Fodinibius salicampi: one gene and its partner. The protein of the gene in region 2 interacts with the protein of the main gene of each other region in a pairwise test. Links are inferred from orthologs where the notes say so. Each region holds a gene or a part of one and is shown on either strand. Other genes may lie near its edges. The genes, in order: rlmB and ABEB05_RS13710.

The links.
Region 1: the proteins of ABEB05_RS13710 (region 2) and rlmB interact in binary tests that used the Escherichia coli proteins (3 or more experiments, as listed by UniProt). The link is inferred for Fodinibius salicampi from one-to-one orthologs.

Annotation. Positions count from the first base shown.
Region 1 is NZ_BAABRS010000004.1:190,039-205,812, forward strand. Bases 12,976-15,774 are described here. They hold rlmB (23S rRNA (guanosine(2251)-2'-O)-methyltransferase RlmB), read right to left. Parts: upstream 14,848-15,774; coding sequence 14,104-14,847; downstream 12,976-14,103. Other genes in these bases: ABEB05_RS14440 (exo-beta-N-acetylmuramidase NamZ family protein), read left to right, coding at 12,976-14,091; ABEB05_RS14450 (hypothetical protein), read left to right, coding at 14,927-15,274; ABEB05_RS14455 (hypothetical protein), read left to right, coding at 15,276-15,611; ABEB05_RS14460 (glycerophosphodiester phosphodiesterase), read left to right, coding at 15,598-15,774. Outside these bases: ABEB05_RS14380 (efflux RND transporter permease subunit), read left to right, coding at 1-802; ABEB05_RS14385 (TolC family protein), read left to right, coding at 795-2,141; ABEB05_RS14390 (ATP-binding protein), read right to left, coding at 2,148-2,558; ABEB05_RS14395 (Glu/Leu/Phe/Val family dehydrogenase), read right to left, coding at 2,625-3,914; ABEB05_RS14400 (hypothetical protein), read left to right, coding at 4,217-5,344; ABEB05_RS14405 (HNH endonuclease), read left to right, coding at 5,480-5,977; tRNA 2-thiouridine(34) synthase MnmA, read left to right, coding at 6,176-7,306; ABEB05_RS14415 (hypothetical protein), read left to right, coding at 7,452-8,198; ABEB05_RS14420 (metallophosphoesterase), read left to right, coding at 8,286-9,452; ABEB05_RS14425 (thioredoxin domain-containing protein), read right to left, coding at 9,469-11,568; ABEB05_RS14430 (methylglyoxal synthase), read right to left, coding at 11,565-12,011; ndk (nucleoside-diphosphate kinase), read left to right, coding at 12,291-12,722; more of ABEB05_RS14440, read left to right, coding at 12,859-12,975. UniProt on the Escherichia coli protein: Specifically methylates the ribose of guanosine 2251 in 23S rRNA.
Region 2 is NZ_BAABRS010000004.1:27,025-42,827, reverse strand. The notes cover bases 8,780-11,607. They hold ABEB05_RS13710 (NAD(P)H-hydrate dehydratase), read left to right. Parts: upstream 8,780-9,353; coding sequence 9,354-10,862; downstream 10,863-11,607. Other genes in these bases: ABEB05_RS13700 (energy transducer TonB), read left to right, coding at 11,333-11,607; ABEB05_RS13705 (VanZ family protein), read left to right, coding at 10,859-11,254; ABEB05_RS13715 (hypothetical protein), read left to right, coding at 8,780-9,351. In the rest of the region: ABEB05_RS13750 (mandelate racemase/muconate lactonizing enzyme family protein), read right to left, coding at 1-1,202; ABEB05_RS13745 (RraA family protein), read right to left, coding at 1,261-2,202; ABEB05_RS13740 (sugar phosphate isomerase/epimerase family protein), read right to left, coding at 3,311-4,315; ABEB05_RS13735 (hypothetical protein), read right to left, coding at 5,264-5,500; ABEB05_RS13730 (dienelactone hydrolase family protein), read right to left, coding at 5,787-6,593; proS (proline--tRNA ligase), read left to right, coding at 7,189-8,655; more of ABEB05_RS13715, read left to right, coding at 8,674-8,779; more of ABEB05_RS13700, read left to right, coding at 11,608-11,989; ABEB05_RS13695 (energy transducer TonB), read left to right, coding at 12,156-12,818; ABEB05_RS13690 (energy transducer TonB), read left to right, coding at 13,019-13,678; ABEB05_RS13685 (NUDIX hydrolase), read right to left, coding at 13,788-14,222; ABEB05_RS13680 (DUF1844 domain-containing protein), read right to left, coding at 14,203-14,526; ABEB05_RS13675 (3-keto-disaccharide hydrolase), read left to right, coding at 14,656-15,264; ABEB05_RS13670 (DUF1015 domain-containing protein), read left to right, coding at 15,387-15,803. UniProt on the Escherichia coli protein: Bifunctional enzyme that catalyzes the epimerization of the S- and R-forms of NAD(P)HX and the dehydration of the S-form of NAD(P)HX at the expense of ADP, which is converted to AMP.

The DNA of each region.
Region 1 (15,774 bases), 170 kb from region 2 along the record:
ATATGTGCAGAATAATGAAGGTACCCTTGTACAGATTGACAATGTTGTAGAACTCCAAGAGCAAAGCAGTCCGCCACAGCTATTTCGATTTAACCGATACGCATCGGCTACCATCTCGGCCGGGCTTGCAAGCGGAAAAACAATTGGAGATGGTATAAATGCCATGAATGCAATCGCTGATAGCGAGCTGGATGATTCATTTACCACTTCTCTGGCCGGACCGTCGCGGGATTACCAGGAAAGTTCTTCGAGTCTCTTGTTTACCTTTTTAATGGCACTGGTATTGGTATTTCTGGTACTAGCCGCCCAGTTCGAAAGCTTCAGAGATCCTCTGACTATAATGTTTACGGTTCCCCTTGCACTAACCGGCGCGCTATTGACGCTATGGTATTTCAATGAAACGCTGAACATATTCAGCCAGATTGGGATGATTATGCTTATAGGTCTGGTTACAAAGAACGGTATTCTCATTGTTGAATTTGCCAATCAGCGTCAGCGGCAAGGACTCAATATCAGAGAGGCAATTATTGATGCTTCAGCAGCCCGCTTTCGGCCTATTTTAATGACCTCCTTATCTACGGTATTGGGTATTTTACCCATTGCTCTGGCCTTGGGCGCCGGAGCAGAAAGCCGGACCTCAATGGGGATTGCTATCATTGGCGGATTGATCATAGGGAGTTTACTTACACTATATATCATTCCGGCTATTTATTCCTACCTGTCTTCCGAGAAATCAGCCGATGACGGTATCGATGAGGAATTGGTTAGAAAAGCAGAAAATCTGGAGTTGCAAAATGTTTAGTTTTCAATCTTTTTTGCGCGTTATAATACTAGTAATTATTAGTGGTATAGGATTATTCCATGCTGGCCAGGCTCAGGATACACTAGGATTGGATGAGGCCATTCAGTTGGGGCTTCAGAACAATTATGCCATTCAAATAGCACACAATGAGTCGGCCATTGCAGAAAACAATGCTTCCTTGGGAAATGCCGGTTTTCTGCCACGTTTGTCCGCTAATATTTCCAAGTCGCGCAGTGTTGAAGATAGTCGGACAGTATATTCAGAAGGCAGTCTGCCTGACCGGGAAGACGAAAATGCGGAGTCAACAACCACCAGTGCCGGAGTTTCGTTGGAATGGACACTTTTTGACGGCTTGCGGATGTTTACCAGCTATGAACGCTTCAATGAACTCGAAAGACTGGGAGAACAGCAGGCACGGTTAACCATTGAGCAGACACTGCAGGAGATTATCATTGGATATTATAACATCACGCAATTGAAGCGGTCATTGAATGCCCTTGAAAATACGGCAGAGATATCCCGGGAGCGTATCCGAATCGCTGAAACCAAGAAAGACCTCGGTTCCGGTTCGGAATATGACCTGTTGCAAGCAAGAGCGGACTTGAATGCAGATAGTGCCGCTTTGATTCGTCAGGAAACGGCCTTAAAAGACGCTAAAATTGTTTTTAATCAACTTTTGGCCCGTGACAGCCAAACAGAGTTTGCGGTTGTTGAAAACATACCTCTAGATGAGCAACTAGCTTATACCGACCTTGAACAGCAGATGCTGACAAATAATGTGCAATTAACGGCGGCTAGGATGAGCCAGGAGATAGCTGAGCTGGAGGTGAAAGAGGTGAAGGCCGAGCGCTATCCGGAAATTTCTGTAAATGCAGGATATAACTATAATAAAAATGAGTCGGGCGCAGGGTTTTTAGCTTTTAATGAAACTAACGGCATTAACTATGGTATTACAGCTTCGGTAGATATTTTTGATGGATTTAATATAAACAGGCGTATCCGTAATGCTGAGATTGCCCTTAAAAACCAACAGCTGGCCTTGGAGGAGCAGCGAGAAGTCATCCAGGCAAACCTTGACAGCGATTATCAGAACTATATTAACGCCTTAAGGCTTGTAAAGTTAGAATCAGAAAATCTAACATATGCGGAAAGGTCTGTTAGTATAGCGCTCGAGCGTTTTAAGCTGGGAACGATAAGTTCATTAGAACTACGTGAAGCACAACGAACACTAGTAAGTGCAGAAAACAGGCTTATTGAAGCACAATACGAAGCAAAGGTTGCCGAAACAAATTTGTTTCGTTTAAGTGGTCAACTTACCGGGGAAGGAGCGGGTGAATAACAGGGATTATCCGATCTCAAAATTCATGGTAACCTTAGAACCATTTTTAGTAAAGATCACATTATCGGCATACTGTTTCATCAGATAAACGCCACGTCCCCCTTCATTGAGTAAGTTCTGTTCTTTAAGTGGATTTGGAATACTTTCCGGATCAAAACCTTTTCCCTCATCCATCACCGAAATATCTAATTGTCGATCTTGATAGCTGGCGCTGATGGTTACAGTTTTATCTTCTTGCAAATCATTACCATGAACTATCGCATTATTTACTGCTTCACTGAGTGCCAGCATGATACGATTCTGATCTTCGTCCGAAAAGGACGCCCATTGTTGTAGTTCAATGACAAAAGGCTCCAGCTGTTCCAACGCTTCATAGGAGGAGGGTATAGACAGTGTTTTTTGGTCTGCTGAAGCCATGAACTAATTAATAACAATAAAGATTTTTATATATAAAACAAGTAGTAAAAGCCGGTATGTGTTTTGTTATGCGTAAATTCCACGCATCCTTAAAGTAGTAGCAACTTTATTAATTCCAAAAACATATGCAGCCTGACGGAGTGTGATATTATGTTCTTCCTTTACATTAAAGAGATTGTCGAACGCAGCCCGCATCATACGGTTCAGGCGTCGATTCACTCGTTCTTCAGTCCAAAAATATCCCTGCCGGTCTTGAACCCATTCAAAATAAGAAACGGTTACTCCTCCCGCATTTGCCAGGATATCGGGTACAACCATAATATCATTACCTTCTAAAATAGCATCGGCATTTGCCGTAACAGGTCCGTTAGCTCCCTCCACAATAACGCGCGCATTAATCTTATCAGCGTTACGGGGGCTTATTTGGTCTTCCTTCGCAGCCGGAATGAGTACATCACAATCGAGTTGAAGCAGTTCCTCGTTTGTTATTTTATCAGCTTCGGGATAACCTTCCAGTGAGTTACCGTTATTTTTGGCAAATTCTATGGCATCGATAATATCAATACCGTTTTTATTGTAATAACCTCCTGTAATATCACTGATTCCTATCACCTTAGCGCCCTGTTCATACATTAGTTTCGCACTTACCGATCCAACATTTCCAAAGCCCTGTACCACCGTTCGACATTTATTGGGAGCTAAGCCAAGCTTGTTGAGGGCAGCCAGCGTTACCGTCACAACTCCACGTCCAGTTGCTTCCTTACGTCCGTGTGAGCCCCCCAGGATGATGGGTTTTCCCGTTACTACAGCGGTTTCGGTTTTGTGAGCATTCATGCTGTAAGTATCCATAATCCAAGCCATAATTTGCTCATCGGTGTTCATATCGGGAGCGGGAATATCGCGATCCGGACCAAATACCTCAAGCATGTTTGCCGTATAACGTCGGGTTAGGCGCTCCAGTTCCGATGTTGAAAGCTTTTTAGGATCGCACCTAACGCCTCCTTTGGCCCCACCAAACGGGACATTGGCAATAGCGCATTTCCATGTCATCCAGGAAGCTAATGCTTTTACCTCTTCGATATTAACATCCGGAGCGAAGCGAATACCTCCCTTGGATGGTCCCAAAACATTATCATGGATAACGCGATAACCTTCAAAAACCTGAATATCTCCCGAATCCATTACAACCGGTATTGAGACGGTAATTTGCTTAACAGGATTAGCTAAATACTGGAACATGCCTTCATCGAGCTCAAGTATTTCGGCAGCAAATTGAAAGCGCTCCATCATAGATTTAAATGGGGACTCTTCATTTAGCTTGGGTCCCGGTTCTTTGTAATAGCCAGTTGTACGCATTTTTTCTTTGTTCGACATAGAAGGAAATCCAAGTGTGAGGAATTAGCATTTCTATTGTATGGGATTGGCTGATTTTTGTCCCATTAGTAATGCAAAGAAGTTATAAAAAATTTTTCAGATGATATAAGCACAATTTTTTGAAAAAAATTATGAATGGTGGTTATAAATAGCCTATTCTTTGGTAGCGAAGAAATATTAAACTGAAATTAATATGCATTTTTTGTGTTATTTATACATCTTTAAAGCCTTAAAAATGGCTTCGTGATCATCTTAGCATCTTGTCTATCATTAAAAATTGATAAATGTCTGATTCCCGGGATTCTGATACCACGTCCTTATCTTTAGCCTCTTTCCTATCTCCTCGTGTTCGGATTATGCTTCGGAAAGAGCGGACTTTTATAGCCCTGATTGGCTTTTTCTTCATTTTAGCCGGTGTTACTTTTCCCTATGCCGGGATCGCTAAATGGATTGGTTTTGCCCTTGCCGGATATTCGGCTATCGCAAACGACAGCATTCAAACGATAGGTACATTTCTTGCTTCTAATGAGGATAAACGATGGTGGGTTTTGTGGTTATTTATTGGAGGAATTTTCCTGGCAACGGTATTTTATAGTTGGTATATGTTTGATGGGGATGTGAGTAACCAGCGTTTGGCCGCCAAGGGATTTTCTGAAGCGCCCCAGTCATTTAGTTTTCTACAAATTGCTGCCCCTATCTTTCTATTGCTGCTAACCCGCATGCGTATGCCGGTTTCCACTACTTTCCTATTATTGAGTTGCTTTTCAGCCAGCGCTTCCGCTATCGGACAGGTTCTGGTAAAGAGTCTTTCGGGATACCTGGTAGCTTTTGTAGTAGCTATTTTTACTTGGATTGCATTATCACGGATAATCAGAAAGTATTTTGTCGGAGAGCCGAAAAAATGGTGGACGGTTTTTCAATGGATTACCAGTGGTACCCTGTGGTCGGTTTGGATTATGCAGGATGCAGCGAATATTGCCGTCTATCTCCCTCGCTCCCTTTCACTGGCAGAGTTTCTGGGTTTTGCCCTCTATATCTTTTTTGGTTTAGGAATATTGTTCTACATGCGGGGAGATAGGATCCAAAAGGTAGTTACGGAGAAGTCGGATGTACGGGATATCCGATCAGCCAGCATCATTGATTTCGTATATGCTATTATTCTATATATTTTTAAAATACAGAGTAATGTTCCTATGAGTACTACTTGGGTGTTTATAGGCTTACTGGCAGGAAGAGAGATCGCGATGAGCTTTACAGATGCCCGTGGTAAGGGAAAGCCATTTGGAAAAAGCCTGAAGTTGGTCGGTAAAGATGCTGGCTATGCCTTATTCGGCCTGGCTGTATCCATTGCGTTGGCTGTAGCCATTAATCCCGATATAAAAGTAGGTATTTGGAATTATCTCTTTGGATAAGAGGCTCATTTCAGGATAGTTTGTCTATCTGACCTTGCATTTAAGCAAAATTTAATGTTGATTCTACACACTAAAGATTTTCTATAACCATTTATTAATGCTTAAGGAGTTTTATCGGATAAATTTGTTACTACCATGGACGCAAATGTTCTGGTTTTAAATAAGGATTATCAGCCGCTAAGTGTATGCTCAGTACATCGGTCGGTCAAGCTTCTCTTTTTGGATAAGGCCGAAATGCTACACGACTATCCCGATCGCACCCTGCGTACCGTGAGCGAGGAATATTCGTATCCTTCGGTTATTCGCTTGCGACGCTATATTAATATCCCATATAACAAGATTGTACTTAGCCGGAAGAATATTCTAAAACGTGATGCCAATACTTGCCAATACTGCGGTGCTGCTTACAATCTTACTATTGATCATGTTATGCCTAAAAGCCGAGGGGGAAGAGACAGCTGGGAGAACCTTGTAGCAGCTTGCGACGATTGTAACGTAAAAAAAGGAAATCGTACGCCGAAAGAAGCTGAAATGCCGCTAAAACGAAAACCCTATCGGCCGGTTCATATTACCTTTTTACAGTCTGTCATGGGGAGTGTGCAAGAAGATTGGAAGCCATACCTGTATATGTAGTTATTTGATTACGTATTCTTTGTTATTTGGCCTCACCATTTACTGAAATGCAGCAATAATCAAGAGACTTTGACTCAATAAGACAACCGCCTTCTTCATAAGATTTACATAAAAAATTCGTATTTTTACAGTTCGTTATTCACTATTAGCTATTGCTTGCTGATCTGATAACAAATAACTAATCACCAATATCAAAACATGAGTAGTAAAGGACGAGTATTAGTGGCGATGAGTGGAGGAGTAGATTCTTCCGTGGCCGCTGTAATGCTCAAGGAACAAGGATATGACGTCATCGGAATTACGATGAAGACATGGGATTACTCTCGGGTAGGGGGTAAATCCGACAAGGAAACGGGTTGTTGTACAATTGAGTCTATGAATGATGCCCGTGAGATTGCCGTGAAATACGGTTTTAAGCACTTTATCGTAGATATTCGCGATGAATTTGGTGATTGGGTAATAGATCGTTTTGTGGAAGATTATATGAGCGGGCGTACACCTAATCCCTGCGTGCTGTGTAATACGCATATTAAATGGGCGGCATTACTGCGTCGTGCAGATAATCTGGGTTGTGAATTTATAGCAACCGGACATTATGCAAACGTACGTGAAGAGAACGGCCGGTACGTGATATCCCGCGGTCTGGATCCGCGTAAGGACCAATCGTACGCTTTATGGGGTGTGGAGCAGAAGCATTTAGCTCGCACAAAATTCCCCTTAGGTAGTTATGAAAAGACAGAGATTCGGGATCTTGCAGAAGAGTTCGGACTTAATAAAGTAGCTGATAAGCCTGATTCATACGAGATCTGTTTTGTACCGGATGACGATTATCGTCGGTTTCTTAAAGATCGTGTTGATGGTCTGGAAGAACGCGTGAAGGGCGGCAAATTTGTTGACCAGGATGGAAATATTGTTGGTGAGCACGAAGGGTATCCTTTTTATACCATCGGCCAGCGTCGTGGATTGGATCTTGCAATGGGGAAACGGGTATACGTTACCAATATTAATCCCGACACAAATGTAATAACTATTGGGGAAAAGAAAGACTTGGTTAGTACAACCTGTAAAGCTAAGAATGTTAATCTCAGCAAATATGGGGAAGTACCTGGTGGTGAAATGGAAGTTACCGGGGCTATTCGGTATAATGATGATGGTGCAATCGGCCATCTCCGTCAAACTGGAGATGATGAAATAGAGGTAACCTTTCCCACTGGTCGTGAAGCCATTGCCCCGGGACAGGCAGTAGTCTGTTATGAAGGGAACGATGTAGTTGCCGGGGGATGGATACATAAAGTGAATATCGATACCGATATTTTACAAGAAGCATAATTTATATGAATGCTGTTCGTTATTTAGTCTGCTCAAATATTATTTGGGCAGACTTTTTTATTGAATGGATGTAACATATGGTGGTGGATATCCGTCTACGACTACCAAACATTATTATCAACTATGAACTTTAAATAATTTTACTATGCAGAAGGCCAGCTATTATTTGTCAGCAATGCTCATGGTTGCTTGTTTTACGCAACCCGCAACCGCACAGTTTGAAGGAGAAATTACCTTTAAAACCTACGAATACAGCAAGGGGCAGGAAAAAGAATCTGATGGGTTTAATCTTTATGTCAGGCCTGACCGTATTTTACTGCAGGGAGAGAATCAATACCAATTTATGGAATCTATTCAAACAGAAGGGGTTTTGGTGCGACTGGATAAACAGGATTTTGTATTTCTGACGGGTGATAGCAAGGCGCTTCAAATTGCGAAGTCAGATATTACCTCTATGATGAAAATGTTTGGAAATGATGCTAAGGAAACTGCAGATGATTATGATATTCGGTACAGCAGAACCGGAGATACAAAGGATATAAGAGGATACAAGGCTGAAAAGTTTATCTTCAGAGAAGAGGAGGATGGAGAAAACGATAACTCAGTGGTATGGATGACAAAAGAGATAGACGTTAATTGGGGAATGTTGGCCGAACCATGGAACGATAATATGGATGCCCTGATTAGCAGTAGCTTCCCCGCAGATATTATTTTTAAAGAAAAATATTTTCCGCTAAGAGTAGAACTATATTCAAAAGGTGAATTGCGATCGGTATTGGAGGCTACGAAAGTGAGTAAAACTCCGGTAGATCGCTCGCTGCTCGAAGTAAGTTCCGATGTTAAATTGATGAATTTTCAACAATATCTTTTCCAAAAGATGAATGATCGCTAGTGTTGATGGTAATTGACGTTGGCTTCCCTTTCCCTAAACTAAAATATCAAGGAATAAAATTTATTTGATTTGCCCTGGCTTTTAAGGATGACTTTGCTAGTGGCGCTGCTAATGCTGCCGGCTGTTTTATATTTGATCTGGAGATATCGCTATAGCTCCCGTATTCTTTTGCCGGAATCATCCGGATGGTCTTTTACTTTGCCCATGATAGTTGGTTCCTTTTATCTTTTTCCGGCAGCTGCTCTTGTCTATTTCTATATTGTTGGTGATATAGATATCCTTAAGTTCCCCAAATTGTTGACCTACTGGTTTTGGTTTGGATTGGTGTTTGTCTTTCAGTTAACCACCTGGGTATTGATAGCAGATGGCATACAGCTCATCGCCTCATTTGTATCCGATCAAAGGCAGACCATAAAGTACCTGTTTGCTCAGAGTTTATTCGTCCTTTTTGTGATTATCTTTTGTTTTACCGGCTGGAAGACCTACAGAGATACCACACAGGTAGAAGTAAATAATGTTACGTTGCCGGTTAAAAACCTACCTGAAAAGATGAATGGATTTAGAATCGTACATATCACCGATATTCAGGGGGATGAATACACCGGCCGCCGCGAGATAGCAAATTATGTTGATAAAATAAATAAGGAGCAGCCGGATATCGTTGTTTTTACCGGGGATCTTATCTCTTATGGTACTGATTTTATTAAAAGCTCAGCCGAAGAATTTGGACGAACAGCAGCCCCTTTGGGGACCTATGCTGTTGTCGGTGATCATGACTATTGGGCCGGAACGGAAAATGTAGAAAAGGCTCTCCAACAGGAAAATATTCCATTGCTAAAGGATGAAAACTATACTATAGAAGTTGACAGCTCTATTTCGGTATTGATTACCGGGGTAACGGAAGTATATAGTAAAAGTTCTTCTCCTGCTGTTGTTGATTCGCTCACAGAGACGGCCGGAGCAGCTACGCTGAAAATTTTATCTTCTCACCAGGTCAAAGACCATCTGATTCAGAGTAGTAAGAATAGCAATTATGATATGATACTGGCTGGCCATACGCATGGCGGACAGATACATGTACCATTTTTAGGAATGCGTTTTTCGGCAGCAGGACGGGAAACACCTTATGTCGGAGGATTGTACCGGGAAGATAATCTGCCGATCCATGTTAACAACGGTTTAGGGTTTACACTGGCTCCCATTCGGTATGATGCCCCGCCTGAAGTTACCGTTATAGAATTATCCACGGAATAAGTAAATAGGTAATCTATCAGGTATCGTTTTCTATTAGTTCAATCATTTTATCAGCGTTATGAGTTGGTAGTTCGCAACTATAATTTTGACAAACATAGGCAGTGGCTTCCTGCTCCTTCACAGGAAAGTCTTTAAGAAAGGGGGCTAGTTCTTTTATTGAATCATCATCTGGATCATTTAATAAGACAAGAGTGTTTGGCAAAAATCGGGCCTGCAAAGATTGAAGTAAATCCTGTGTGGATTTCTTATCTTTTTCTCCGCTGATAATGACTTCTTTTCCTCCCGAAAATGTAAACAGAACGTTTTGGAGGGCAAAGCCAAAGCTGGTGGGAGCCTTTTGCATGTTATCAGCAAAAATTTGGTGCATCTGGTCCGCCATTTCTTCCCATTTGGAATTGCCGGTCAGACGCCCGAGACGAAGCAGGTTTGACCAGGCTACGGAATTACCAGAAGGAAGGGCGCCATCATGAAGCTCTTTCGTCCTTCCCAACAACTCTTCGGCCGACTCGGATGTGAAATAGAAACCTCCATTTTCGTCATCCCAAAAAAGATTGATAAGCGTTTTATTAAGAGTTATTGCCTTTTCTAAATAGGAAGATTTGAACGTAGATTCATAAAGTTCAATAAGTGCCCAGGTCAAAAAGATATAATCGTCGGCATGGGCATCAATCGCTGTTTTACCGTTTCGAAAGCGATGTTTAAGTGTACTATTATTCCACAGGTGACTTTCTACAAATGAAAAACAGTTTTCAGCCTGTTTGAGGTATGTTTTTTCCTCAAAAACTCGTCCGGCTTTGGCCAGTGCAGCAATCATAAGACCATTCCAGTCGGTTAATATTTTATCATCGAGTAGGGGAGGGGTACGTTCACTTCGCACTTCCAGCAGTGTTTCCCGAATGGAATGAATGAGCTGGCTTAACTTTTCTGAAGACATATTGCGTTCATTTGCCAGCTGGGAAATAGATTTTGTTAGATGCGGAATATTTTTTCCGGTTTTTCGGCCAGTGGCTTCATCTTGGTGATTACCCTCATCTGATAAGTTAAATACCTCGATAGCCAACTCTGCTTCGGTTTGAGGAAGAGCTTCCCTGATTTCTGAAATGCTCCATACATAGAATTTCCCTTCCTCTCCTTCACTGTCTGCATCTTCAGCTGAATAAAATCCACCATCCGCATGTTGCATTTTCCGCTGCACATAATGGAAAATTTCATCAGCTGTTTTTTTAAAGAGAGAATTGTTTGTACACTGCCACCCTTCAGTATAGGCCATCATCAGCATAGCCTGATCATATAACATCTTTTCAAAATGGGGTAAAAGCCAGTGGCGATCGGTAGAATAACGATGGAAGCCCAATCCTACCTGATCAAATAGTCCGCCCTGCCGCATATTCGTTAGGGTTTTTTCTACCATCTGTATAGCTTCGGTATCTCCCGTTTGCCTAGCATAGCGTAGTAGAAACATAAGCTTATGTGATGCGGGAAACTTTGGGGCGGAACCGAATCCACCGTGTTGCTTATCGAACTGTTTTTTGAAATGACGGTAAGCTTTGTCTACGGCTGATGAATCGAGCGGATTGCCCGGAGAGAATTTATTGGACTTTTGAAACGCTTTTATAATTTGGTCAGTGGATTTTTTAATCTTTGAGCGTTCCTTTTCCCATAATTGACTAATCCAGGGGATAAGCTCGTGCATGCCGGGTCTTCCCTGGCGCCCCCGGCGCGGAATATAGGTCGCAGCATAAAAGGGTTCTTTTTCCGGTGTAAGAAATACATTAAGGGGCCAGCCTCCACTACCTGTAAGCATCTGGCAGACGGGCATATACGTATTATCAATATCAGGTCGTTCTTCCCGGTCGACCTTGATATTGACAAATGCCTGGTTCATCATGGCTGCTGTTTCTTTGTCTTCAAACGATTCATGAGCCATAACGTGACACCAATGACAGGTGGCATAGCCAATGGATAAGAATACCGGTTTGTCCTCTTTTCGGGCCTTTTCAAAGGCTTCTTCCCCCCAGGGGTACCAGTCTACCGGATTGTGGGCATGCTGAAGTAGGTAGGGACTGGATTCATCCGCCAGTCGATTTGTATTCTGTTTGTTTTTATTTGAGGTCATTCTTCTTCATCAACTTCTTTTGTAAAGCGCTGACTATAGTCTACCAAAAAACGGTCATAACTGTCATTGAACAGCTCAGACGAAATCATAAAGTCGGCAGACGATCGATTACAGGCCACAGGAATATTGTATAATACCCCGATGCGAAGCAGAGCCTTAACATCTACATCGTGGGGTTGGGCCTGTAGTGGATCCCAGAAGAAAATCATCATATCAATTTCGTGCTTAGAAATAGCGGCTCCTATCTGTAAGTCACCTCCCAGTGGGCCACTGCTAAAACGAGTTACATCCAATCCTATCTTATCGGCAATTAATTGTCCTGTGGTACCGGTGCCAAATAAATTGTGTTTAGAAAGAGAACCTTGGTTGAAGTCACACCAGTCGATCAGATCTTCTTTCCGGTGATCGTGAGCGACAAGTGCTATATTTTTTTTACTCGACATGTTCTTTGAGCTATGTGCAATAGGTGGATTGGCATTCTTATAACTCTTGTTACTGTTATTCATTTTCTTAAAAGTAATTTAAAGTGATTATTGCAGAAGAAAGCTATGCTTCCTTTTCAGTAGATAAGCTAATGTAAGATACGGTAGCCCTCAAGCGGTAATTAATTTTTGTTTGTTCTTATAAAACGGGAAGAAATGACTTCGGGAATTAACATTCTAAGCGTTATATTTGGGTTCTATTCACTTTTCAAAACTAATCGATAAAAAAGAGTATTATTTATGGCTGTAGAACGAACGCTAACCATTCTAAAACCTGATTGTGTACGGAAAGAATTAATTGGCGAGGTAACTCGTCGCATTCAAGAAGCAGGTTTCAAAATTGTTGCACTGAAAATGACCCGGTTAACCAAAGATACGGCCGGTGGTTTTTATGCGGTTCATAAAGAACGCCCCTTTTACAATGAACTGTGCGAGTTTATGAGTAGTGGTCCCTGCGTACCAATGATTCTGGAAAAGGAAAATGCGATTGAAGATTTCCGTACTTTCATTGGAGCTACAGATCCGGATGAAGCAGAAGAAGGTACCATACGTGCGGATTTTGCAGACAGTGTAGGAGAAAATATTATTCATGGCTCCGATTCAGTAGAAAATGGAAAGAAAGAGTCCAACTTTTTCTTTGCCGAGCAGGAAGTAGTAGCCAATAAAGCTTAGGGTAATCGCTTAGGGAAACCGGGCTGTTCTTATTTTTAATCAGCAGCCTGGTTTTCCTAAGATTTATTTTGGGACTGCGATAGCGGTGGGAAGTTTATTTTTTTGTAAGTTCTGTTATATATAATGATCAATGATAATGTATAGATCATATTTTTTATCAATTCTTATTTTTCTGACCATAGGCTGTCAAGCCCAAAGCACGGATGATGCGGCGGTTACAGTAGGTGCCAAGGTTTTGTTGGATAATCATCTTGAAGAATTAGAGGGGAAACGCGTAGGACTAGTAATGAACCCTACAGCCCGGGTGGAAGGCATCCATATGTTGGATATATTGATAGCCAGGGATATTAATGTGACAGCTCTTTTTGCAGCTGAGCATGGCTTCCGTGGAGATATGGGAGCGGGAGAGACCATTGAGGATGGAATTGATCAGGCTACCGGGCTTCCGGTCTTTTCACTCTATGGTGAGAATAAAAAACCTACGGAAAAAATGCTTGATGAGGTAGATATTTTACTCTTCGACATGCAGGATGTGGGGGCTCGCTTTTATACCTACAATGTGACGATGGGAAATGTTATTGAGGCGGCTTCAGAACATGGGGTCGCCGTTTGGGTATTGGATCGGCCGAATCCTGCAGGCGGAAATTATATTTCCGGCTGGATGCTTCAGGAAGAGCATAAATCCTTTGTGGGAGCGTATCCCATTCCGATGGCGCATGGCATGACCATGGGAGAATTGGCAAAAATGATGGTCGGAGAGGAATGGATTAAATTTCAAGAAAAAGGAGAGCTTCGGGTCATTCCCATGGAGGGATGGGATCGGTCAATGACATGGCCGCAGACGGGGCTTGAATGGATTCCGCCATCCCCTAATTTACCAACCTTTCGGCACGCTTATGTATATTTGGGAACGGTACTCTTCGAAGGGGTAAATATTTCGGAGGGACGGGGTACTGCGGATCCTTTTTTAAAGGTGGGATCTCCCGCAGCTACGCTTTCTACCAGTCATATTGCCCGGCTCCGCCGTGACTTTAACGGGGTTAACATTGAACGTATTTCCTTTCGTCCCCGGTCGATACCTGGTAAGGCCCCAAATCCTAAGTTTGAAGGGGAACGCTGCCACGGTATGGAACTGCAAATTACGGATCTGAAACGGTTTAATAATCCGGTGCATCTGGGCGTTCGCATGTTGGCAACGATGCTGGATGCGACTCCCGAGGCCGAGCTTAATGATTTTATCCAAAAGCTGAGCGGTATTAATAAAGAAGAATTGATGCGACAGTTGGAGAATGAATCGTATCTTGAACACTGGAGCCAAACGGCTGAACAGTTTAGACAGCAGCGGGCGGATTATCTCCTATACGAGTAAACGTAAATTACCTTATCGTTTGCGTTTCCACTCATAGCTAAGCAATGCCGCACTCACAGAGGCGTTTAAAGATTCTACCTCATTTTCCATTGGAATTTGAAAGTGATAATCGCAGTGTTCAAGCGTCTTTTCCCGAATGCCGTGTTCTTCATTGCCAATGACAAAAGCAAGGGGCCTGTCTACTTTTAAGTCCCAAAGGTTCTGATTGCCCGCCATATCCAATCCTCCGATCCAAAAACCCTCATCTTTAAGCTTCATAATAGCCTGATTCAGGTTGCCGGTCCGTATAATAGGAATACGTCCTGCTGTGCCGGCCGATGTTTTGTAAACAGTCGCATTAACAGGAGCCTGACGGTGCTTTGGAACGATAACGGCAGAAAGGCCAGCTGCCGCAGCAGTGCGAAGAATAGCACCAAAATTTCCGGGGTCCTCAATTTCATTTAAAAGTAAAATAGCTGGATAGGATTCGGTGTCTACGGTATCCAGCCAGTTGTTGAAATCTTGGTAGGGAGTAGAACTTATTAAGGCAACCACGCCCTGGTCATTGACCGAACCAACCAGCTCATAGAGTTTCTGGCCAGGTACGTGCGAGATAGGGATCCTATGATTCGAGGCCTGCTCAAAAATTTCCGAAATCTGGTTATCGTGCAGGGAATTGCGCACAAAAATTTTTTCGATATGCTCGGCTTTGTTTGAAAGAGCTTCTCGAATGGGGTTACGACCGTAGATATAAATATCGGATTGGGAATCTGACATGAAAAAATAAGGTTGAAAAAACAACAATTTCAGTTAATTTGTAGGTAATCAAAAGACCTACTAATCTTGGATATCCGTTATGAGTAAATCCAGAAAACATAATAATTGGAAAATACCATCGGATGAGCCTAATATAAGAGATTCTGCGTACAGTACCGGTATTTCGAAGTGGATCAACCAGATCCATTCGTCAACAACTATTAGCTTAGTTGCGGGAATCAGTCAGGTAGGGGTTGGTTTGGCCGTGATTACTGTTTCTATACTGGGATTTATACAGCCGATTTGGGTCTCAACACTGTTGACGATGATTTCCAGCTTGTCTACGATGATAGGTTGTTTCTTGGTGTACCATACGATTACAAAGATGCACGATCCCAATAAATTGTTGCGTGACGCAATGAAAAGAGTGACCGAATCGAAAAATTAGCATGACTGATTTTAGCAACGAAAAAGAGCAGGAAAAATTGGAATCGTATCTCAAAATTCACCTTAAAGACGACTCGCAGTCGCTATCTGTGCAGGAACAGATAGAAGAACTGAAGAAAAAGGATCGGAATAAATGGATTATGCTGGCAGTGAATATTGCAGCTGTGCTTATCTTTGGTTATTCCTTCTATTTTGACATCACGGAGCTTAGCCAAACGTTTTTCATTATCATAGTGGCGGTTTTTGGGATTAATGTGGGACTTATTTTTTATCAGAAAAAACAGCTACGGGAACTTGTTGAATATTTGAATTGGAAACAGCTACATGGACAGGGATAAATTAACTTTTATTGCCGGCGCATTCATTTTTTTTACTATTGGTATCTTAGCTCAGCCCCTTATGTCACAAGATTTGTCGCTTCCTGTTTTATATCATTCGAATGATGATAGTTTTTTAGTGATTGCCCATCGGGGAGCCAGTGCTCAGTATCCTGAAAATACG
Region 2 (15,803 bases):
AAATTCTGAGTAGCCGCTGCTGCATGGACCGAAGCAAAGAATCCGATAGGAGATCCCGCATAATGCAGATACATTGCCAATCCGCCCTGTTCGGCGTAATCCCCAATACGCTTTGTTTCTAATATTCCGCCAGCTGATCCCAGATCAGGATGAACCATATTTACAGCCTGTTTGTCGATTATTTCCTTAAATCCTCCTTCAAGGCCAAAAATATCTTCGCCGGTCATAGTTGGAGTAGTAGTTGAATTCGTAATTTCCTTCCATTTATCAATCCACTGCCAGGCAATCGTATCTTCCAGATAAGCCAGCGTATAGGGTTCCAGACGGCGGGCCAGCTTGATGGCTTCATCCACATCAAAATGACCGGTATGATCGATCCCCAGAGGAATTTCATAGCCAATGGTATCGCGCATTACCTTGACGTACTCCTCAAGGGCATCAAGTCCTTTTTCCGTAATCTGAACACGCGTGAATGGATGATCAATTTGGCCGTATTCTCCGGGCGTGCCAGAATACTGACTTTGAAGATCGCGACTACCTACCGGTGCATGGGCATGCGTATTGGTTAATGTTCCGGGAATATCAGCCACTAAGCCAATACCGATGTCCATCTTTAAAGCGGTATATCCTTTATCCACACGCGTTTTTTGCATCCGTTTAGCAAAAATATGGGGATCATCCGCCCCTGCTGTATCGGCATAAAGACGCACCCGATCACGATATTTTCCGCCCAATAGCTGGTATACCGGTACGCCATAGGCTTTTCCTGTGAGGTCCCACAGAGCTGTTTCTACTCCGGAAACCCCGCCCCCCTGGCGTCCATGATGGCCAAATTGACGGATAATTTTAAATATCTTTTCAACATTACAGGGATTTTTGCCTAATATTCTGCTTTTTAACATCAACGCATAGCGAGGATCACCAGCATCCCGCACTTCACCGAATCCCGATATTCCCTGGTTGGTATCGATGCGAATGATGGGAGTTCGAAAAGGAATACCATCAATCTCGGCAATACGCATATCCGTAATCTCCAAATCTGAGGGAGCCGAGTTCCGGTTAACCCTGGAAGTCGCATGTTCAATCTGGTTTCGATAAGGAGCCATCAGCAGGGAACCAAGTCCAAGCCCTCCCATTCCGGCCTTCTTTAAAAAGTCACGTCGATCAGTTCCTTTTTTATCTGATTTATTATTTTTTTTCATAATCCTATATCTCTATATCCCCTTATGGTTATAATAAATTTTGTAGCGTATTAAGTCATTAGTCGTCTAGTATGCTATCTATTGTCACCTGACTAATACCTATCTCTTCTTTTAGGTATTGGGTATTTTCTTCTACCCAGTTTTCAAAATTCTCCTCGATAGCATCCGTCCACTCGGTATCCATTTGCCCAGCAGTATATGTCCCTTCGCGGACCCGCTGGTGTGCGAAAGTATCCTGGGTTCGAATAACCTCAGACTGATCGACCACTTTCTCTGCCAAGTGTGCAGGAATAAAAATAACCCCTTCTTTCTTGGCCAATACCACATCGCCCGGCATAACCGTAACAGAACCGATGCGCGTGGGCGTATTCAATCCAATTAGCATCATTTCCTGTATAAATGAGGGATGCCAGGCGCGAACAAAAGCATTAAAGCCTTCAATTTCTGACAGCCCTTCCCGATCCCTGGAGGAACCGTGAAAAACCACTCCATTGCCGGAATTCGCGTAAATAGTATTTCCCAGCCGATCCCCAATCAGCGTACCATCCTTCACCTTGCCATAGCCGTCCGCGATATAGACATCCCCCTTTTCAAGCATATCGATAGGCCAGGTATTAGGCGGACCTGAACGCCCTGCCTCTTCGCCCTGGTCTACAATTTGCTTCTGTACCGCAGGACGCGCCGGCGTATAGGTCGCCGTCAAAGCCCTGCCCACAATGGGTTCTTCTGGATGCAGAATCTCCCATTTACCACCCTCAAACTGGTTATGGTAGCCTTCTTCCCGAATAATACCCCACGCTTCTTCAATCGTGACGTGCTCCATACGTTCAAGAATACTGTCGGGCACCCGGGGACGGCCGTCATCAAAGCGTTCCCCCTCCCACTCCGGAGTTAAAGCAATGAGCCGTTCTTTGGGTATTGTTTGCGCTTCCGACTGATATTGAAAGCAGACACAAAACATTAGAAGGAGTACTGGAATAAACTTTAAATATTTCATCATGTATTTTCTATATATTTCTAGTTGTTGTTTTTGATTAAACAGATGTAAAAATAACTGGCAGGTCGACCAGCAAAACAGAACACAGCTGAGTTACTTCTCTGGAGCCAAGTTTCACCTCTTCCGCAACCCTATGATATAACCGGTAGCGAATAGGGTTTCCCAAATAATATCCTTCACTTTTATATATTCCCGTAACCGGTGTAAGAAATTCTTCATCGGATGGATTAGGCTTCAGCTCAAAAACACCATAATCATTCCAGCGATAGCAATGGACTATATTTTATCCTTATTGTACCGGTATCCTTATAAATAAATAATTAGTGGAAAAAGCTTCTGTCCAATTCGAAGGCTAATATCCCAATCGCTGATATAACCGTTAATAATGCCCTATCCCTTAAAAAATCTTTGTGCGATTTTTTCATGATTCCATTGTTAATCCGATACAAATGTTACCATTGGGAAACGAAAGATTAATATACATACCCTTCGAAAGCTTGGTAAGCGATACTTATTCCCTCAAGCTTCTGATACTAATACGCTTATCCCTTGTCCATCCACCACAAAGAAAATATTATTTACAGAGTCTTATTCAAATATTTTTCTCTTTTCTAAAAAATATTGCAAATAAAAAAATTGGTTGCGCATCTGATTTAATGAGGAGCGAACGTTCAGCCTTTGCGCAATCTCATACACATCATTATCATTATATGATATGCCTTGGAATCAGGATACCTGGAATAGAGTCCCAGCTGCAAATTTATAAGTAAAGTTTTGCAGTAAATCGATTAATCCATATACCAAACTGACTACCGAATATCGGCAATGGTGTCAATAATTAAGTGGGCATTTGTACCGGATTATCCGCATTCTGCCATTTGCCAAAAGTGGCAAACCAAAGCCTCCAAAAAATCATCATAAACGGGAACGGTATTCCCACTACAAAGAAATATTTACTAACAGGATGATAAATTGAAGAATAAAGAAGTATCTATTTAATCAGAATAACGATTCACTTTATTTTCTCCGTTATCCCAAATACTGCCTACCAGATTAAATAAAAATGGCCGTATCCATTTCCTGAAGGAGAGGATACGGCCCTGACTAATATTTAGTCGTTTTCGGAAAAGGCGGAATCAAAGGCCCCTTCGGCAGCGGGGAAATCGATATTCTTAACATATCGGCAAGATTCCTCGGCACCAAACTCACGATCCATACCGCTGTCTTCCCACTCAACGGAAAGCGGCCCGTCATACTGAATGCGGTTCAATGCGCGAACCACCCGCTCAAAGTCAATCCTTCCGCGACCGATAGAAACAAAATCCCAGTACCGGTCAACATCACCAAACTCCAGGTGTCCGCCAAAGACTCCCGAACGGCGGGTTTCAGAAGACCACCATACGTCTTTCATATGTGCGTGATAAATACGGTCACTGAATTCCCGGATAAACTGGATATAATCTACGCCCTGGTAACCCATATGGCTCGGATCGTAGTTAAATCCAAAAGCTTTTCTGCCGTCCAGTGCGTCAATAGCCCGCTCGGCCGTTACAATATCAAAGGCTATTTCGGTAGGATGCACTTCCAGACCAAAGCGCACGCCTACATCATCAAATACATCGAGGATGGGATTCCAGCGGTTGGCAAAATCTTCGAATCCTTCGTCAATTAATCCCGGCGTATTCGGAGGAAAGGAATACATCTTTGACCAGATAGAACTGCCGGTAAAGCCATTTACCACATCGACACCCAGCTTAGCGGCTGCCCTTGCAGTATCCTTTATTTCCTCTGCAGCCCGCTGGCGCACCTGTTCGGGTTCACCGTCACCCCAGATACGGCCCGGAAGAATCTCCTTGTGTCGCTTATCGATGGGATCGCAAACCGCCTGACCCACCAGGTGATTACTGACCGACCATACCTTCAGATCATACTTGGCGAGCAACTCTTTGCGCTGCTCGCAATAACCATCTTCACTGAGCGCCTTTTGAACATTAAAATGATCTCCCCAACAGGCAAGCTCCAGTCCGTCGTACCCCCAAGAGGATGCCTTTTCTGCTATAGTTTCCAATGATAAGTCAGCCCACTGACCAGTAAATAAAGTTACAGGACGTGCCATAATTTTGAACGGTTTAGTTTAATATTTTCTTTTCATATCGAGCTTGTTTAGTCTCGTTTATTTACGATAAAATGTCAAAAAAGAATCTTAAATGTTGAAATAACTTTTCTTACGGATATATATAACCTGATTCAACAAGAAAAGATATGAAAATCCCTGGTTTGACCACCTCAATAGCTAATCTTAACAGACAATATCCATCCCTCCTTTACGGCAATAATTTTGGGATATTATATTTGTCAACGCGCTTAACGGCTAAATCTTTTCTAACTCCGGATAAAATAATAGCCATGTGTCATCCCAGATACCGACCGCACCTTGCCATGTAATAATAGCGCTATTACCACTGGGAGTCAGAGACACTACCACTACTACTTAGTAACGCTATCACTGGGAGTTAGAGTCACTATGACCAGGAGTTAGTATCGCTGACTCCAAGAGTTAGTGTCACCGACACCAGAAGTTAATATTACTGACACCAGGAGCAGCCATGGTTATCGTTACACAAGAAAAAGCCTGCGCCGTAGAATCTATCAAAGCACCCTCCTAAGAAATATCCCACCGATCCGGAGGGAATACAAGGCCGGGAATCAAGTCCCCCTTTCGGCACGGCCGTTGAAAAGATACTGCATGTAAACTGAAGGAGGCAAGGGGATGATTTGATACATTTTGTTTTTTGTAATCACTAATATTGTTCCATTCTTGAAAGGGACAAAACATAAATGCACCATGGCATAATGGTTTAGGCAACCCTTTTTGTGTTTTTATTGATAAGCAGTGTCCATTTTTTGTCACCAAAAAATAGACGAAAAAAGTGCTGGGGAATAGCAAGATATTGTTTTGTTATAAATCTCAATACGGGGAGCGCCGGGTTGCGTTAGTTGTTTTTGCTCTTAGCGTTCCCGCTATTCCCCAGACCCCGGTTTATTTCTTTGTGCTCCAATGGACTTATCCTGTTCGCAAGGCTGGTGGGACATTATTCCAACCCACCGGCCTTAGCAGGTGAGGCGTGGAAAGGGAGCGGGAGGTACGAAAGAGAAATAAATGGGGAAAGCTGTGATAAAAGCAGGAGATACTTCCGGACTTTCCCCTTGTTGGGGCAACCGAATAAACGAGATCTTCATTTATTTCCGTACCGAGCGATGCCGAACGCCGAAGCCGGTTCGCCGGTCGTTTTTGCTCCACTTTTGGCGACCAAAAGTGGTAAGGAAAACGTTAAAAGACGGGAGAAGATAAAGAACATTTCCCGAGATAAAAGAGCAGAATTTTTAAACATGTCTCCTTGTCTTGTTCCATTTTTGTAACGACCCAAAAACGGCGCTAGCCCCCCCTGGAATCCTGACAAGGGACATTTTTATTTATCCTACACCTAACAAAATAAGGCGTACAACTTGTTATAGTTACTTTTGGAGCAGCCTCATCAGAGCGGTTAGGGAATTTTTTAAAAACTTATTAATTCCTAAATAAACACTTAAAGACTTTTAAGAATACTCTTTAAGCGATCCCACGATTCATTACGCGCCTGCACATTGGGGTCATCTTTCGGCGCTTCGGGATCATCGCCGCTGCGCATATAAGCGTGTCCCGCCCCCTCGTAGATTTCGTACTCATAGGTTTTCCCGGCCTTCTCCATCATCGCCTCGCTATCTTCAATCGTCGCATTTACACGCTGGTCATCTCCTCCGTAGAATCCATAAACCGGTGCTTCAATGCGCTTATAATCTTCATAATTGTCAGGCCCCGTCCCGTAAAATACCAGGGCCGCTTCAATGGCATCGCCCGCATTGGTGGCAAAGCGGAAGGATTGAGACCCGCCCCAGCAAAATCCTGCTACAGCAACTTTCCCGTTCCCCGCTTTTATGGATTGTGCATACTCAAGCACGTTCTTCAAATCCTGCGTTACCATTTCGGCATCCAGATTATAAATGGCCTCGCGTGCCGCGTCAGAGTTTTCAAAATCAGAGGTTTTCTCTACTCCATCCACGGTATTGGAAATAAGATCCGGGGCGACGGCTATATACCCGGCTTCGGCCAGCTGATCGGCGAAACTGCGCGCCCAGTCATTAAGTCCGCGATTTTCATGGATCACAATAACCACGGTAGCATATTCTGAGCTTTCAGGGTATGCCACAAAATTATGCATCGTACGTCCACTCGATTCCAATTCAACCCACTCGTGGTGACGCGGAGAGTTTTCAAGCTGCTGTACGGCATAATCCTGTGCAAAAAGTGATGTAGCAAGAACAACCGTAAAGATAAATGTGAGGAAGGATTTCATAATAAATACCCGTTTAATTAACTGTTTCCCGCTCTTTCTTTTTTGAGTAGGACTTCTGCTTCAACTACTAAAAAAGCCCAGACTGATAACTAACCAATTTTGCAAACTTTTGAAATGATTATTTTCTCTCCTCTCTGCTTTTAACTATTGCAGTCAATATAGAATGTATAAAAAACGACGGATACATTACATACACTGTTTATCACGCCCCAGCTTCCGATCCCCAAAACAAAAAATCCCCAAGCAGCTATATTCAACTACTTAGGGAGATATGGTATATGATATATAGTATGGAGTAGCGTGGGGCGGAATCGAACCGCCGACCTCCGGGTTATGAATCCGACGCTCTCACCAACTGAGCTACCACGCCATTCAAATCAAGAGTTGCCAAATATATAACTTTTCTATCAAAATATTAAGGGAAAAAATCTCTTTTGCATCTTTCCGAGAGCTAATCCCCCCGCAGGCGCTCATGCCTGCAATCCGATTGTGTGCCTATCCTTAAAAGGGAACCCAACTTCTTTTTTGAGGGTCCTGTTTTTCGCCTTATTTTTAGCGTCTGAATTATAAACCTTTTTTCTATTAGTAGAATAACATGGCTAACAAAATCACGGAACGCACAGAAGATTTTTCACAATGGTACCAGGATGTCATTCGCGAAGGTAAACTGGCGGATCATTCCCCGGTGCGCGGAAGCATGGTGATCCGCCCCAATGGATTTGCCCTGTGGGAAAATATGAAGCAGGCCCTGGACCAGATGTTTAAAGATACCGGCCATGAAAATGCCTATTTCCCGCTCTTTATCCCGAAATCCTTTCTTTCCAAAGAAGCCAAGCACGTGGAAGGCTTTGCCAAAGAATGCGCCGTGGTAACCCACAGCCGCCTTAGAAGTACCGACGACGGCGTGGAAGTAGACCCGGAGTCTAAGCTGGAAGAAGAACTTATTGTCCGGCCCACTTCTGAAACTATTATCTGGGATTCCTACCGGAACTGGATTCAATCCTACCGCGACCTTCCCATTCTTATTAACCAGTGGGCCAATGTCGTCCGCTGGGAGATGCGCACACGCCTCTTCCTGAGAACCATGGAGTTCCTGTGGCAAGAGGGGCATACCGCCCACGCCACCAAACAAGAGGCGGTTGAGGAAACCACGCGGATGCTGGAAGTGTACCGCACCTTTGCCGAAGACTTTATGGCCATGCCAGTCATTAAAGGAGTGAAAACGGAATCCGAACGCTTTGCCGGTGCAGAAGACACCTATTGCATCGAAACGCTCCTGCAGGATAACAAAGCGCTGCAGGCTGGGACCTCGCACTTCCTGGGACAAAATTTTGCAAAGGCTTTTGACGTGAAGTTCCAGAGTTCGGAAGGAGAGCATGAGTACGTCTGGGCTACCAGCTGGGGCGTTTCAACACGATTGATCGGTGGACTTATCATGACACACTCGGATGACCAGGGATTGGTTCTCCCTCCAAAATTGGCTCCAAACCAGGTGGTTATCGTACCTATCTGGAAGAGTGATGAGGAAAAAGAAGAAGTAATGGATTACTGTGACGATATCGTCAGTGAGCTTAAAGAACGCGATATCCGGGTTAAGGTGGACGACCGGGAGAACATGAGTCCGGGCTGGAAATTCAATGAGCACGAAGCTACCGGCATCCCGGTACGGCTCACCATCGGGCCTCGCGACCTTAAAAACAACAATGCCGAACTGGCCCGCCGCGATACACTGGATAAAAATATTGTGGAGCGCGAGGGACTGGCCCAACGAGTGGATGATCTGCTTAAGACCATCCAGGAAAAGCTCTATACTACAGCGAAGGAACGGATCGAGGACAATACCCACTCGGTAGATTCCTACGATGAGTTTAAGGACATCATCGAAAACGAGGGGGGCTTTGTCTATGCCCACTGGGACGGCACTGCTGAAACCGAAGAGAAAATAAAAGAGGAAACAAAAGCAACTATCCGCTGTATTCCCCTCGAAGACGGAGAAGAAGGAGAATGTATGGTAACCGGCAAGCCTTCAAAACAGAAAGTTCTTTTTGCACGGGCTTACTAATCAATCATACAATACATATTGAAACACATTTCACCAGATAGCGGTACCGGCCTGGACAGATACCTCGGGAAGAACGTGCTGGCCCGGGTGGTATCCGACTTGCTGAATCCGCTATTTCTATCCCCGCTTGTGATCTTTATTATCAGCTGGATATTACAGTTACCCGCATTAACTACCTTTCTGGTAACTTCTGCGGCCCTGATATTTTATACCATTATCCCGCTGATCCTGGCTTTTTACCTGATCCGTACCAAGCATATAATTTCTTTGGATCTGCCGGTACGGGAAACCCGGAGCCGATTATATATTTATTCCATCATCAGTGCATTCGTACTTTTCCTGATTTTCCTCTTTAATCTGGAGAGCCTGGACCCTCTCATCGTTATTATTTCAGCGATCTATTTTATCAATCCGATCATAAGCCTGCTCATTAATTTCTCTTGGAAAATAAGCATCCACACCGGTGCTCTTGCTTCTGCTGGGGCTATTCTCCTCGGCCTTACTTTCTTCTACCCTTCATTGGCGAGCCTCAACTCTTATATTTTTTCCTTAACAATCCTTTTTCTACTTTTACCAGTGATGGTTTGGTCGCGCTATCGCCTGAGCGTCCATACCCTTCCGGAACTTTTGGGTGGAATTGTCACCGGATTCGGACTGACCATAATCGAACTCTTTTTGTTCAACAATCTCTGGTAATTATGCTTAATGCTCCCGTATCACATTATCTGTTTACCGCTGCACAAAGCAGAGATATCGATGAACAGACCATCAATGAAATCGGTATTGAGGGATTTACCCTTATGGAAATTGCCGGTTATTCGGCCAGTCAACAAATACTAAATATTTACCCTGAACTATCTCACGGGATATATCTCTGCGGAAAAGGAAATAATGCGGGTGATGCATTGGTTATTGCCCGATACCTGATCCAGCACGATATCAATGCATCTATCGTATTTTTAAGCGGTATGGATGGTCTTTCTCCGGATACCCACAAGAATTTTGAACTACTCAAAAAGTTTGATCCGGAGAATAAGATCTCTATTTATGACAGCTGGGATGACTTCTCAGGACAGGCCTCCTTCGATTTTATTATTGACGGCATGCTTGGCACTGGTCTGGATAGTAACCTTCGCGGGGATTATCAAAAAGCCGTTCAGTGGGCCAATCAGCAATCGGTACCTGTTTTTTCCATAGATATCCCCACCGGACTTCATGCTGATTTGGGTGAAATCATGGGAAAGGTTATTAAAGCCGATCATACCTTTACATTCGGAGGACGCAAACAAGGTTTTTATCTGCAGGATGGCCCACTACACACCGGTCAGGTCACCTACTGCGAATTACCATTCCCCAACGAGCTCAAAACTTCCTGCAATACCTTCTTAATAGACGAATCCTGGGTGTCGGAACATCAGTCGTCGCTTGGAGTTCACAAATATGATACAGGTGTTCTTTATATTATTGCCGGCTCGGAAGGATTGACCGGTGCCGCTGTCATGGCTGCTAAAAGTGCCTGGGCCGAGGGGCTGGGCGCCGTTTTTTTAGTATGTCCACGTGGATTGCTCTCAGTTTATGAACATAATCTTCCTTCGATCATAAAAAAACCGGTGGGAGAACAATCCGATACCTGTTTCAGCGAAGCACACCTGCCGGATGTCCGGCAAATTGTCGGGGAAAAACAGGGAGCGGTTCTGTTAGGTCCCGGACTGGGCCGAAAGGAAGAGACCGTACGCTTTGTAATAGATTTTCTATCCCAAAATAACCGGAAAACAGTTATAGATGCCGATGCCCTGTGGGCCCTTGCGCAATCTCAGAAGTGGAAAGAATTTGAGGAAAAGCAATGGATTTTAACTCCACATCCCGGTGAGCTTGCGAGACTGCTGGAACAGGATGTAAAAAAGGACTATCAAAGATTAAATTTGGTTCGTAATTTCTCCGCTGAGCATAATGTTACGACGCTATCCAAGGGCATGCCGGGTATAGTATCAACTAAAAACGGAGACAGCTATCTGACAAATTACGATACCCGCTATTTTGCGCGCGCCGGCAGCGGAGATGTGCTTGCCGGTAAGATATCAGCTTATTTGGCACTCGACTATTCCCCCGAATACAGTTGCGCGCAGGCTCTTTTAAACGGAAAGAAAAAACTATTTACCTATTTAGATACCAATAGAGATCTACCGGAACCAACAGATTTTATATGAAACCTACCGCGCTTTACACTTTTCTGGCAAATAATACCTATCTCCTGGTAACCGCTATAGTAGGACTCACTATATTAATGCTGGCCCTTATGCTGCTGCCGGCCGAGACGTTCTCCCACAGTAAGTTATTTAGCTACGACAAGATCGGCCACTTTCTTCTGTTTGGGAGCTGGACGCTTTTGCTCGGACTTTATCACAATATTGCTCTCTCGGGCAACACAAGTATCTGGATCATCTTTCTCATTGGCACCTTTTTCGGAATATTTGTAGAGTTCCTCCAATATAGCCTTCCCGCCCTGAACCGCCATGCCGATGTTTATGACATCCTTTTTGATGCGGGCGGCTGCCTGGTTGCGGTCTTTCTCCTCCAAAAAATAATCCCTGAAGAATAATTTTACCCTAAAGAGTTGATAATAACCATATTTTATTATTATTTAGTACTAACTACTTAGTATTAAAAACTTAATATTATGGATTATCGACGAAAAGAACCCACAGCTAATCTCAGAACATACTATACTATTTTCCTTCAAATTGCAGTTATAGCTGTTTTGCTCATTTTCATTGTGGCTACCAAAATAGAATTCCAGTCCTCTCAGCAAAACGTAAATTTAGTCGAAGAACAGGAAGTGCTTGAAATGGAGGAAGTCATCCAAACAGATCAAGAGGAGATACCTGCTCCCCCGCCCAAGCCACAGGTACCGGTAGAAGTGCCTAACGACGAGATCATTGAAGACCAGGAAATTAACCTGGATGCCGACATGAACCTGAATGACCCGCTGGATATGCCGCCCCCCCCCGACGAGGAAGAAGAGGAGGAAGAGGATTTCTTTATGGCCGTGGAGGAGATGCCTAAAATTAAAGGCGGACAAGAGTGGTTGTATGACAATGTAGAATATCCGGAGCGCGCTAGAAAGTCGAACATTGAAGGAAGGGTTACGGTTCAGTTTATCGTAACCGAAAACGGTAAAGTAGAAGACCCCAAAGTTATCCGCGGTATTGGCGGCGGATGCGACCAGGCGGCGCTGGAGGTTATCAAAAAAGCCGAATTTACGCCGGGACGTCAGCGCGGCAAACCGGTGCGGGTTAAAATGTCCCAGCCAATAGTTTTCCGATTAACAAACTAAGCTTTGCCATTGATATAAATGGATCTGCTTCCAATTTCTATTGGGTTATCATTGCAATAATTATAGTTGTACGTAAAAAAATATAGCTGATTTATTTGCTTTAATAGGGTAAATGTATAAATTGCAATTATATATAAAATAACCCTGAAACATAAAGCTTATTGTCATGTCAAAACAAGGAAGCAGAAAAACTGCCGAAGCAGATCTGCGTAATTACTATACACTTTTTTTGGAACTTGGACTTTTGGCTGTCCTTCTCATCTTTGTTGTAGCTACAAAAATTGATTTCCGGGCATCTCAGCAGGATGTCAACCTAACACAAGAGCAGGAAGTAGTTCAAATGGAAGAGGTCATTCAGACTAAGCAGGAAGAAATGCCCCCACCACCGCCCAAACCACAGGTACCGGTAGAGGTTCCCAACGATGAAGTCATTGAAGACCAGGAAATTAACCTGGATGCTGACTTAAATTTTGATGAGCCGCTGGATATGCCGCCGCCTCCCGCAGAGGAAGAAGAGGAGGAAGAGGATTTCTTTGTAGCCGTGGAACAGATGCCTGAACTGATTGGCGGGTTGGCCGAGCTGCAACAAAAGATAAACTATCCCGAGCGGGCAAAACGCGCCGGAATAGATGGCCGGGTTATTATTCAGTTTATTGTGACTGAAACCGGTGATGTAGAAGACCCCAAAGTTATTCGCGGCATTGGCGGCGGATGCGATCAGGAAGCCCTGAGAGTAGTGAAGGAAGCGAAGTTTCAGCCTGGACGTCAACGCGGCAAGCCCGTACGTGTCCAGTACAGCCTTCCTATTATATTCCGCCTGCAAAACTAATTTTACATTAAATAACAAAGTATCTCAAAGGCGCACTTTTTGGTGCGCCTTTGCTGTTTTGAGCCCTTCTAACCTCTCCACGAAATGGTTATACAATTTTTTTTGTTTAAAAAAGTTACAAAAGTAGAAATTGGATATAATTATTTGTTTCATTAGGCAAACATTAACGAAATTGTCTTAGAATCAGTGCGGAGGATGTTATGAGTATACAAGAAAGAAAAGAACCCGAATCCGATTTAAGGAAGTATTACACGGTCTTTCTTCAGTTGGGACTTGTGGCAGTATTGCTGCTTTTTATTGTAGCAATGAAAGTGGAATTTGTCGCAGATAGTCCGGATACGGATCTCACCGAAGAGCAGGAAGTGGTTGAGATGGAGGAAGTCATCCAAACACAGCAAGAGGAAACCCCTCCCCCCCCGCCCAAGCCACAGGTGCCGGTAGAAGTGCCTAACGACGAGATCATTGAAGACCAGGAAATTAACCTGGATGCCGACATGAACCTAAATGAACCGCTGGATATGCCGCCACCTCCCGAGGAGGAAGAAGAGGAGGAAGAGGATTTCTTTGTAGCGGTAGAACAGATGCCCGAACTGATTGGCGGGTTGGCCGAGCTGCAACAAAAGATAAACTATCCCGAGCGGGCAAAACGTGCCGGAATAGAAGGTCGTGTTATCGTCCAGTTTATTGTAACTGAAGATGGAAATGTAGAAGACCCCAAGGTTGTTCGGGGCATTGGCGGCGGGGCTGATCAAGAGGCCCTTCGCGTGGTCAAACAGGCGAAGTTTAAGCCCGGGCGCCAACGTGGAGAACCGGTACGCGTTCAATACAGCTTGCCTATTATCTACCGTCTGCAAAACTAGTTTTACTTAACCAGTTATTTTCATAAAAGAAAAGGCCGCTGTTCTTGCAGCGGCCTTTTCTTATTTCTATTCGGGAGATATGATTTAATATCGGCATTACATAACTAACTTATAACTCTTCGAGGACCTCTCTTAAGTTATCATATCCCACTTTTCCTTTTGCTTTTTCCAGAGGAACCCATTCTACTTTCTCAATCCCTTCTTCTTTTTGTGGCACGAACTCATAGTTGTTGGAATTAAGCTTCATCAAATACCAGTGGGTTGTTTTTCCATACCTGGTATTCGACCGCTCATATTCATGATAAGTCTCTATAAGCGGTGAAACAACGGTTGGATCGGTTTTAAGACCGACCTCCTCGGATACTTCGCGTATGGCACATTCCTCGATCGATTCCCCCTCTTCAAGCTTTCCCTTAGGTAAATCCCATACGCCCCTGCGATGTATTAGCAATACTTTGGGATCGGAATCCTTATCAAGGGTATCTACAACTACTCCGCCCGCCGCAGCAACTCGTTTCAGGGTATTACTCTTCTTGTCCTTCATCACTTTCATCCTCTTTTTCAGTCTCATCGGCATAGTTCATACGCAGATTATTCAACGTCTCTTTCAGATAGTTATCCAACTCTTTGGGAAGATTTCCTTCGGTAAACTTCTGCAACATTACCAGGGTATCAATGGCAAACTTTGCCGACTTCAGTTCTCTTTCTACTTCCCCGGTGTTTGGGTTTTCAATTTTCCCCATCCCCATCATCGCTATTTGCTGATGCTGCTGAACAAGCATCATAAATAAAAGTTGTTGCTGTTTATCTTCTGATAAGTTATCTCCGTCAAAATTCATTTGATCCATATGCTACCAATTTTTAATAATTAGATGATTTTGATTAGGAATAAACAGATTTGTAATTATTCCATTCATTCGATATTGTGCTTCAATGTTCTTAATCTGACTCTAAAAATAAATGAATTAATCAGAGGCATGAAATATTTTTTGCTGGCATGCACCTTTCTATTGTTAACCAACCCCACTATCGCCCAGGAGTTTGAGCCTATATTCAATGGGAAAGATTTATCCGGCTGGACGATTCACGGTACCGAGCATTGGTATGTCGAAGATGGCGAGCTGGTATGCGAAAGTGGCCCTGATAAAGAATATGGTTACCTGACAACCGATAAGACCTATAAAAACTTTGTTTTAAGCCTGGATTTTAAACAAGAATCCAATGGAAACAGCGGCGTATTCATTCGATCCAGTGTTGAGGGGACTAAAATAGAGGGCTGGCAGGTAGAAGTAGCCCCGTTAGGTTCTCATACCGGGGGAATTTATGAATCTTATGGTAGAGGATGGCTTAAAAAACCCAGTCCGGAAGATGAAAAGGCACTAAAGCCCGGGGAATGGAATCATATGGTTATCCGCGTGGAAGGCGATAAAGTAACCAGCTGGCTGAATGATAAAAAAATGGTCGCATTGGAGGATCAGAAAATCGGTCAGGCAACCGGTTCCATCGCCCTTCAAATCCACTCCGCAACCGAAGGCAATGAGGTCAAAGTCAGGTGGAAAAATCTGCACATAAAAGTTCTGGATTAGTATTGCCTCCTGTTTTCCCCAATGATTAAACAGATTATTTTATTCTGATTTGAAACTTTAATTATTGCTTTTTACCAAGTACCTTTGATAGCTGATATTTTGTTTAATTTTTATTTAACCTAATGGCTCATTTACATCCTTTTAAAGCGTGGCGGCCGGACCCAAAACGGGTAAAAGAAATTGCCTCTGTTCCTTACGACGTTATTACTTTTGATGAAGTGCAAACGATAGCTGAAAACAACCCCCATAATTTTTTACATGTAAGTCGGCCGGAAGTTGACCTGCCGGATAATACAGATCCCCATGATGATGCTGTATATGAAAAAGGGGCTGAGAACCTTCAGCAGTTGCTGTCCGGGAAAACACTTCAACAGGATGAGCAACCTTCTATTTATATTTATCAACTCATTCGGGAAGGACGAACCCAAACAGGAGTTTTTGCCTGTGTGTCGGTAGAGGACTACGATAATGAAGTGATTCTCAAGCATGAACTGACTCGTCCTACTAAAGAGGACGACCGCACCCGGCATATTCTCACG